Regions from separate parts of the Rothia sp. HMSC069C01 genome, predicted to be linked through region 1. Evidence: riboswitches for the same ligand, from Rfam matches in the RefSeq annotation. Region 1 holds a riboswitch; each other region holds the start of a gene.

Region 1 (3,276 bases):
GCCACCGCACCGCCGTTAATGTTCTGGAGTGCGTGCAGGAGCGCTCGCAAGTCGGCGCGCCAAATATTGCGCCCGTTAATGGCACCTGCCACCAGGGTTATGCCGGAGTCTTTGAAGGCGGTCAGCGCCTCGGCATCGTAGAGCGTGGAAACCAGATCGAGATGCAGCGCCTCAATACCGGTGTCTAACAGTGCGGGCAGGTTCTCGCGCAGGTTGCCGTAGGGGCTTGTCACCAGGATTGCGGGGCGGTTCGTTTCGGCTGCCAACGCGGTGTAAGTTTTACGCGTCAATTCGGCGATTTTGGCGTTGGGAATGTCGCGGTCCACGGTCAGGCCGGGCTCGTCGAGCTGCACCCACTGCACGCCGCGTGCCGCCAGTTCGGCGAGCACCTGCTGGTAGGCTTTCACGAAATCGTCCAGGCGATCCAGCGGTGTGAACCCTTCGGGCGAACCCTGTTCGGCTTTTGCCCCGAGAAGCAGGGTGAGCGGGCCGACCAGCTGCGGGCGCACCGTCACCCCGTGCTCCTTGGCGACTTCAAGCTGCTCGTCAATAGCCTCAAGATTCAGCTTGATCTCGGTATCCGGACCGATCTCGGGCACCAGGTAGTGGTAGTTCGTATCGAACCATTTCGTCATCTCCAGCGGAGGCAGCGTCTCGGTGCCGCGTGCTAGAGCAAAGTACCCGGGCAGATCGAGCAGGCCGCGCGCATCCTTGGCGTCGGCAAGACGCTTGGGCACGAGGGTGAAAAGGCGCACGGCATCGAGCACCTGATCGTAGTACGAGAAAGTCGCCGGGATAGACGAATCGGTGGCGCTAAGACCGCGCTCGATCACACGGTCATAGTAGGTGCGCTGCACATCTGCGGCCGCCTGGAGCAGTTCATCCTGCGTGATTTTGCCTTTCCAGAACGCTTCCTGTGCCTTCTTCAGCTCGCGGAAGCGGCCCACGCGGGGGTAACCGACGATGGTTGCTGCGGGGAATGGGGTGTGGGTCATCCTAGTTCCTTACTGTGGGAGGGTGTCAAATAAAAAGGGGAGTTTAGAGGTATTGAAGATCGCTTAGGGGGAGTTTGAAACGGTTCGAGTAGCGCGGAACGTCGAGTTCTTCGAGGACGTCCAGCACAGCCTCATGCTCGTTAAATGTGAAGAAATGCAGGCCGGGGGCGCCAGCATCAAGCACCTTGCGACATTGGTCGAGTGCATGTTCCACGCCGATGCGGTGCAGCTCGCGCGAATCGCTCGCGGTTTCCAGGCGATGCGCCAGCTCGCGCGGTACTTCAAGCCCGGCAAGCTCGCACAGCTTCGTCAGCCGAGCCAGCGAGGTAACGGGCATAATACCGGGAATAATGGGCATCTCCACCCCGGCAAGGCGCGCAGCATCCACCAGCCCCGAATAGCGCTCGGTCTCAAAGAAAACCTGGGTGATGGCGAAATCCGCCCCGGCACGCTGCTTTGAAAGCAGAATCTCAATGTCTTGAAGAAGCGAGGACGATTCGGGGTGCTTATGCGGGTACGCCGCAACCCCAATCGACACTTTCCCCGCGGCAAGATGCGCGAAATCCTCACGCTCCACCCTGCGAATCAGCTCCACCAGGTAGCGGGCAAAAGGCAGCTCAAGCGAGCGCGTGTTTTCGGGTGGAATATCGCCGCGCAGCGCCAGAAACCCGCGTACTCCAAGCCCCAGAATCAGACGAACCGAGCGTTCCAAATCGGCCACGGAATGCCCCACGCAGATTAGATGCGCCAGCGGATTCAGCGAGGTTTCATGTACAAGGTGATCGAGCAGAGCCAGCGTCTTTTGGCGGCGCTGCGCATCGCCCGAATAGGTAACGGAAACGTAATCTGGGTTGGTTTGCTCAAGCTCGGCAATGGTTTTGAGCAGGGAATCGCAGCTTGCGTGCGACCGTGGCGGATACAGCTCGTAAGAAAGAGCCGGGTGAACTGTCGTCATTTTCATTCCTCCGTGTTCACCCGATAGAAGCGTGCCCGAAGGTACGCCGAATCTTAGCAAGACGCGAAGGGAATTCACTTCTATCGGTTCTGGCGGGAGCACCTTGTCCGTCCACCCAATGGGTAGAGGCTGGCGAGGTTGCTGCGACGTCTAAGAGCCAGATCTCTCGGTCGCTCTGGATAGATAACGTTCCCATTTTAGGCAGGATGCGCGGTGTCAGCAAGAATATGTCGGCACATGTCGTCGAGCGGTCATAACCGCTTAATATTGTGGGATGCGGCGAAACAATACGTCATACGGGTTCGCGGCGGTTCGGATCGGCGAATTGAACCCTCCACCTGATTTGGTCGTAAGTTTAGCCGCGAGCAGATAATATGTCGACGAACAGATAGCGGAATGTTATCTGCTCGTCACAAAACTATCTGCTCGCGGGAGAATCGCAGAGCGCCGCGAACGTCATGTTGCGACCACGTCCTGTCAAACACGGTAGAGTAAATGTATGGAACGCATCGAATCTCCCGCATATGCACGCCTGGGTAACTCCGGGCTGGTCGTGCCCTCTGTCGGTATCGGCTGCAACAACCTGGGACGCCCCGGCACCCCCACTCAAACTCAGGAAGGCACCAACGCCGTGATCGCCGCCGCAGTCGAGGCGGGCATCGGCTTCTTCGATATTGCCGACCTATACGGCGCCGAACCCGGGCTGTCAGAAACCATGTTCGGTACCGCGATGCGCGAACTCAATCTCAACCGCGATGACCTGATCATCGTCACCAAATTTGGGCTTCCCACCGGCACCCTCAACGGCAACGACTGGGATGCGCGCGGCTCACGCCGATACATTATGCGTGCCGTCGAAGGTTCACTGCGCCGTCTGGGAACCGAGTACATTGACCTGTATTTCTACCACAGCCCCGACCCGAACACCCCGCTGGAAGAGACCCTGTCTGCGCTCGACACGCTCGTGACCAGCGGAAAGGTGCGTTACCTGGGGCACTCCAACTTTGCGGGGTGGCAGCTTGCCCACGCCGAGCACCTCGCCCGCGAACTCGGCACTGAGCGGTTTATCGCCGCCGAAAACCACTACAACCTGCTGGATCGCCGCGCCGAACTCGAAATTCTGCCCGCCGCCCGCCACTTCGGGCTCGGGGTTCTCCCGTATTTCCCGCTCGCTAACGGGCTTTTGACCGGAAAATACCGCCGCGACAGCATCCCGGCAGGGTCACGCCTGTCGCACTCCAAAGCGCAGGTACTCGCGCAAGCCGATTGGGAACAACTCGATGCCTACCACGAATTTTGTGCCGATCTGGGGATCTCTGAGGTTCA
Region 2 (3,276 bases), on a different contig from region 1:
CTAAAGGAGCTAACTGCTCTCAGTGATCTGAAGAAGCTCAACTTTGATATGACGCCTACTCAGGCTGGAGCTGGCGGTCCTGTGGCTCAGCCTGAAGCGGAAGAAAACCCGGTCACTGCGGATGACGCCCGCAACCTGGGCCTTATTCCCTAAATCATTCGGCGTTCTTCCCAAAACGGGGGCGAAGAGGTGTAGCTGCTGAGGGATGTTATTCCGAGCGTGCGAGGACATACATAACGTTCTGAAGCTGGCGAGGCAACGAGCCAGATGAAACACGCCCTCGCTGCACCTCTTCGTTCCCGGGCTTTACCCCGCACAACCGTTCATATACTACTCTCTTGCTCAGACGGCATCGTGATGCCATCTAAAATGCACTCGCATCCGAGAACCCGCAACATCGCAGGTTCTCGCCGATGACTATCGCTCACTTCACTCTCTATGTAAGATTCCCTCTCACTCAACACATGACACTAAGGAATATCTCTCATGAAATTACGTACTATAGTGCGCCTGATGCTGGCATTCGTCAGCCTGGTGCTTGTTGTTCCTCTGAATTCTCTGCCCGTTTCTGCGGTGGAAGCGAAGCCCGCTCAGCCTGCACCCGCGCAGAACCAGAATATAGATCTCGTTCAGAGCCCCAACTCGGGTGATCGCGACGGCGATCATATTCCCGACGAGCTGGAAAGAGACGGGTACGATATCAACAACGATGGCATACCAGAGATCGATTTCCCTAAGATGGGCGCGGATCCCAACCATAAAGACATTTTTGTCGAGATGGATTATATGCCCGGTGAGCTTGCCAGTGAGGAAGAGCTGGATCGAATCGTGCAATCTTTCGCGGATATAAATATCAGCAATCCCGACGGCAGAACGGGTATTAATCTGCACTTGGATGCCGGTGCCGCCCGGGGACCTAAGTACAACTTGGGAGGAGGCGAACAGGTCAAGTGGCAAGTGCTCAGCGACGATATAGGTAACAACGCTGGGAACTGGGCCAGGTTTAAAGCTTCTCATTTTAATCAGCGTCGTGATGGACTCTTTCATTATATGGTTTGGGGCGACTACTACGTGCAACAACAAAATGGGGAGAGCGGCTCATCAGGATTGGGACAATTGGGAGGTCGTGATTTCATGGTGACTGTGGGGAAGACACACTGGAATAACAATAAAGGTAATATGAGCGATATTCGCGTGGGTACTTTTATTCACGAGCTGGGGCATAACCTCGGCCTGCAGCACGGTGGTGATGCCGATGAGAAAGGCGAAAAAGGTAAACCACAGTACTTCAGCGTTATGAATTACAACTATCAGCTTACCGGTGTGCCCAAGGCGGATGGAACCAAATATTTCGGATACCTGCAGCAAGATATGCCGACCCTTAAAGAATGGGCCTTGGACGAACGCAAAGGCTTTGGTCCCCAAGCGCGTGGGTACATGTATCGGCCCAATTCAGAGGCCGTACTGAGACCAGCAGATGGACCTGTCGATCTCAACGGTAATGGCGAAATCGACCATGGAATCTATGCTCTTGATCTTAACCGTGACGGAATGAAAGGCTGGCTGACGGCACCAAGCGACCTGAAAAAATTGAGCTTTGGAGCTGTGTTTGGACGAGGTGCTGACGAGACTATCCCTGAGCCCAAGGTGGAAATAAACCCCATCACTGCGGATGACGCCCGCGAATTGGATCTCATTTCCTGAATAATTTGACGCTTTTCCTAAAATGGGAGCGAAGAATGGCAGCGGGAGCGTTAAACACGCTCCCGCTGCAAATTATTGCTCCCGAATTTTGCCGTCGCATTCGAAAGAACACTGCTGTCCGCCGGGCGACGTACGCGGCCCTTAATATTACGGGCGACAGTCACAAACATTAATATTCGTCATAATATCGCACCAACCACGACACCCCTTATACACTCAAAATCAAGGATTATGAGTCCCGGCGTAAAGCTCTGGCTAGCCGGGCGGCAACCCTCTCCCGTAGCGGGGTGCTCCAGATGATGATCTGGCTTCAAGGGACACGAAGCAAGTACGGCGCGAATGCGCCACCTGCACAACTTGGAACACCAAGAAGGCCACCACCTATAAAGGAGGCGGCGCGCGGGGTGCAGGAACACCCTAACATTCGCGAAAGGATACGTAGATGGCTGAGCAGAAGAAGCGCATCGCAGTTAACGCATTCGACATGACCTGTGTGGGTCACCAGAGCTTCGACCTCTGGCGCCACCCCCGCTCCCGTGCTACCGAGTACAACACCATCAAATACTGGACTGACCTGGCACAGATCCTTGAGAAGGGCTTCTTCGACGGCGTATTCCTAGCCGATGTTGTGGGCATCTACGATATTTACAAGAACTCCGCCGCGCCCGCTATCGAAGGCGGCGCTCAGGTGCCCGTGAACGATCCGTTCATGCAGATCTCCGCAATGGCCGCCGTAACCGAGCACCTGGGCTTCGGTGTGACCTCAGCCGTCACCTACGAGCAGCCTTACACGCTCGCACGCAAGTACGCTTCTCTCGACCACCTCACTAACGGGCGTGTGGGCTTCAATGTGGTGACCTCATACCTGCCTTCCGCAGCCGAATGTCAGGGCCTCGAAACCCAGATTGAGCACGACACCCGATACGAACTCGCCGAAGAGTTCCTGGATGTCTGCTACAAGCTCTGGGAAGGCTCCTGGGAAGACGGCGCGGTCGTCAAAGACCGCGAGAAGGGTATCTACGCCGACCCCGCCAAGGTGCACCCGATTCAGCACAAGGGTAAGTACTTCAGCGTGCCTGGTGCGGGTCTGACCGAGCCCAGCCCCCAACGCACCCCCGTGATTTTCCAGGCGGGCGCATCCAGCCGCGGGCAGAAGTTCTCGGGCAAGCATGCCGAAGTTGTGTTTATCGGTGCGCTGCGCCCCGATTTGACCCGCATTATTACCGACCGTATCCGTGACCGCGCCGAAGAGAACGGCCGCGGCCGCGACGAAATCAAGGTTTTCGCGATGCTCTCCATTATTGTGGACGAGACCGAAGAGAAGGCGAAGGCAAAGTACGAAGAGTACCGCAAGTACGTGAACCTGGAATCTTCGCAGGCCATTATCGGCGGCTGGTCCGGCGTGGATCTTTCGCAGTTCGACGAGGACGAGGTACTCAACTATGTGAAGACCGAGTCGATTCAGTCTTTCCTCACTCCCTTCACCCTGCAGTCCAAGGATAAGCAGTGGACGCGTAAGGATATTGCCGAGCACTGCACTATCGGCGGTATGGGCGAGGTTATTGTGGGCGA
Region 3 (3,276 bases), on a different contig from region 1:
ATGTGGGAATCCCGCGCGAAACATGGGTGTCGCCGGTGAGGGCGTGCAGAATAAGAATCGCGTTGTCCCCAGCTTCGTTAAGAGTCCCCCACGTCTCGTAGCTAATGTTTACCTGTGGAAGCACGGTACCGTTTTCGAGGGTGAAATCACCGATCGCCATCTGCCGCAGGTACCCCTGAGCGCTGGGATACTGCAGTTGCGACAGATAGGTGGCGTGTACGGTATTTTCCGTCATGTTTTCTCCTGGGTAACCGGTAGTTGGTAATGGCAGGCGAGAAACCGATACCGCGACCGGGCACTTACTGTGCAGCCCGGTCGCGGCGGTGCAGGTTAGGCGTTCAGAGTCGCAAAGCCCAGTTCAAGATCTGCAATAATATCGTCAATATTTTCGATCCCTACGGCGAGGCGCACAAAGTTTTTGCTCACCCCAATTGCCTCTAGCTCTTCCTCGGAAAGCTGCGAGTGGGTGGTGGATGCGGGATGAATCACGAGCGAGCGTACATCGCCGATATTCGCTACATTGGAGTGCAGCTGCAGGGCGTCCACAAAGGTGCGGGTCTGTTCCAGGTCGGCGTCTTTAAGGGTAAATCCTACGACGGCGCCCGGTCCCTTCGGCAGGTATTTTTGGGCTCGCTCGTACCAGGGCGAGGAAGGCAGACCGGCCCAGATCACCTGATCGACCAGCGGATGCTCCTCCAACCAGTTTGCGACCTTGGTCGCGTTCTCGATATGGCGTTCGATGCGCAGGGAAAGAGTCTCCAGACCGATACCAATGTTGAAGGCGTTGGTTGGAGAGATCGCCGCCCCGGTGTCGCGCAGAAGCGAAACTCGCGCCTTGAGAATATAGGAAAGGTTCGCACCAAAAGCGGAGTCTTTGCCCAAGTCACGGGCATAAACTAGACCGTGGTAACCGGGGGCAGGTTCGTTGAACTTGGGGAACTTTTCGGGATTGGCTCCGTAGTCAAAATTCCCGGAGTCCACGATAACGCCGCCGATTGAGGTGCCGTGCCCACCCAGATATTTTGTGGCGGAATGGATTACCACATCCGCACCAAATTCGATGGGGCGCACAAGGTAAGGGGTGGGAACAGTGTTATCGACGATTAGGGGAACGCCATTGTCGTGAGCGATCTGGGCGATAGGCTCGATGTCGAGTACATCGTTACGGGGGTTAGGTACGGTTTCTCCGTAGAAGAGTTTCGTGTTGGGGCGAACCGCATCGCGCCATTGCTGCAGGTCGTCCGGGTTCTCAACAAACGTAGTTTCAACGCCGAGGTCGGCAAGCGTATATTTCAGTAGATTGTAGGTTCCTCCGTAGATCGAGGGGGAAGCCACGATATGGTCGCCCGCGCCCGCAATATTAAGAATCGCATAAGTAATAGCCGCTTGACCTGAGGCCAGCAAAAGCGCGCCCACTCCCCCTTCAAGGGATGCGATACGGTTTTCGATAACCTCTTGGGTGGGGTTGTTCAGACGGGTATAGATAGGCCCAAGCTCGGCTAGAGCAAAACGGTTAGCGGCCTGTTCTGCGTTCTCAAAGACGAACGAGGTGGTCTGGTAGATAGGTAACGCCCGAGCTCCCGTTGCAGCATCCGGTGCCTGCCCCGCGTGAATCTGGCGGGTTTCAAATTTCCAACCGGCGGGGTTGGCGGGAGTCGGGACTGTAGTGTTGCTCATGCGAAGCTCCTTGTGATAGTTCAGGGGGCCGCATGCCGATTTCGGTACAGAGTTCTTGGGTTTTCTTCTCTGCAAACGAAAAAACGATGTACCAGAATCGGGCACATCGGTCCCGCGCTTGCGTTGTACTTTGTGTTCAACGCCTGGTCCTCACCCAGGGCACCCCACCGCGGAGGAGGGTTGCCGGCCAGCTAGCTGGGGCTTATCACTGGCTCTCATGACCTGCATCTAGAGTTTCATAGGAAGCGCACATGGTCAAGCGGGATGCGTGTTTTCGGCGCATTGTTGCAAAGATGACGTTTTATGAACTGTTTTCGCGACAGCCTATTGTTTGGGAGAAACACCAATACTTATGCGCTTGTGACCGTGCCTATGTTGTACCCGAACCGCTAAAGCCATATGATCTGCCGTTAGCCGTCGCTAAATTACCATCAGTGTAGGCAATCGTGAGCCATGCTACACTGATGGAAACCTTGAATCTAGGAGTGATGAGGTATGACCTCCCGCTAAAGTCGCACCGGCTCGCGGAATGCCCGCCCAGATGGTGGGCTCTAAAAATTTTAGAAATAACCCTGCTTTGGTTCGATACATTTCAGAAGCGCATAGTGAGCGCTTGGGACACCAAAGTTCTGAGGGTTTTATTGTTATACCTTCCGCATCTGCAGTCGGTGACTTGGGATTATTCAGGCACTAAGAAGTGCCTCTCTCACGACTATTCATCTCACCCGTCCCACATATTGCAGGCGTGCGAACACCATGCTCAAGAGGCTTCGGGTGACTAAGCACCGCAAGGTTTTATCACAATGTCTACAATTCTTGACGCGGCACAGCTATGCCGCACCTTTGGCAAAGGTGAACACGCTTTCACTGCTGTCGATAATGTTTCGCTTAGTATAAGCTCCGGCGAAATTCATGCTCTGCTCGGTCCCAACGGAGCGGGAAAAACAACAATTGTACAGATGTGCGCAACACTGTTGACTCCCACCAGCGGCGCCGTTCGCATCGACGGGGTGGATGCGCTTGCGCACCCCCAGCGTGCGCGCGCATCCCTAGGGCTTGTACTCGGCGGGGATACCGGGTTCTATCCGCGAGCATCCGCCCGCGATAATCTTCTCTTCTTCGCCGACCTTGCCGGGGTTAGCGCGCGCAAACGCCGTACCCAGGTGGCGAGCGCTTTGGAACGGGTCGATCTTGCAGATGTCGCCGCGAAGAAGGTACAAGAGTTTTCCCGCGGTATGAAACAACGTCTGCACATCGCACGGGCACTGCTGGGCGAGCCAAAACTGCTGCTTTTGGATGAGCCGACGAATGGGCTTGACCCAGATATTTCACTGACAATACGCCAGTTGATTCGTTCCCTCGCTGATGATGGCACCGCCATTTTACTCACGAGCCATCTGCTGGGCGAGATTGAGGAGTTAGCGCATCGGGTCACGGTCATCGGTGCCGGTCGCATGGCGGTTTCGGGCACAGTGGCGGATATTACCGCGCACGCCGGGATCTCCGCTACCACCGTGGGACGTGTGGGTGCGAATGCTGGAGCGGTACTTCAAGAACTTGCTCGGTCTTTGGGCGATGCGGGAACAATGTTACTGACCC

What was found. Region 1 has a riboswitch for S-adenosylmethionine ahead of HMPREF2981_RS04590 (methylenetetrahydrofolate reductase). Riboswitches for the same ligand answer to the same signal wherever they lie in the genome.
Region 2: another riboswitch for S-adenosylmethionine. It lies ahead of HMPREF2981_RS05205 (LLM class flavin-dependent oxidoreductase); the one in region 1 lies ahead of HMPREF2981_RS04590 (methylenetetrahydrofolate reductase).
Region 3: another riboswitch for S-adenosylmethionine. It lies ahead of HMPREF2981_RS00275 (bifunctional o-acetylhomoserine/o-acetylserine sulfhydrylase); the one in region 1 lies ahead of HMPREF2981_RS04590 (methylenetetrahydrofolate reductase).

The regions. Positions count from the first base shown of each region.
Region 1 covers NZ_KV817389.1:35,651-38,926, forward strand. The annotation lists gene metE (5-methyltetrahydropteroyltriglutamate--homocysteine S-methyltransferase) at 1-995, opposite strand, end outside; gene HMPREF2981_RS04590 (methylenetetrahydrofolate reductase) at 1,039-1,950, opposite strand; SAM riboswitch class I at 2,028-2,136, opposite strand; gene HMPREF2981_RS04595 (aldo/keto reductase) at 2,450-3,276, shown strand, end outside.
Region 2 covers NZ_KV817391.1:131,800-135,075, reverse strand. The annotation lists gene HMPREF2981_RS05215 (C4-dicarboxylate ABC transporter substrate-binding protein) at 1-153, shown strand, start outside; gene HMPREF2981_RS05210 (zinc-dependent metalloprotease family protein) at 487-1,704, shown strand; SAM riboswitch class IV at 1,932-2,041, shown strand; gene HMPREF2981_RS05205 (LLM class flavin-dependent oxidoreductase) at 2,147-3,276, shown strand, end outside.
Region 3 covers NZ_KV817375.1:65,143-68,418, reverse strand. The annotation lists gene HMPREF2981_RS00280 (homoserine O-acetyltransferase MetX) at 1-235, opposite strand, end outside; gene HMPREF2981_RS00275 (bifunctional o-acetylhomoserine/o-acetylserine sulfhydrylase) at 331-1,677, opposite strand; SAM riboswitch class IV at 1,787-1,900, opposite strand; gene HMPREF2981_RS00265 (ABC transporter ATP-binding protein) at 2,481-3,276, shown strand, end outside.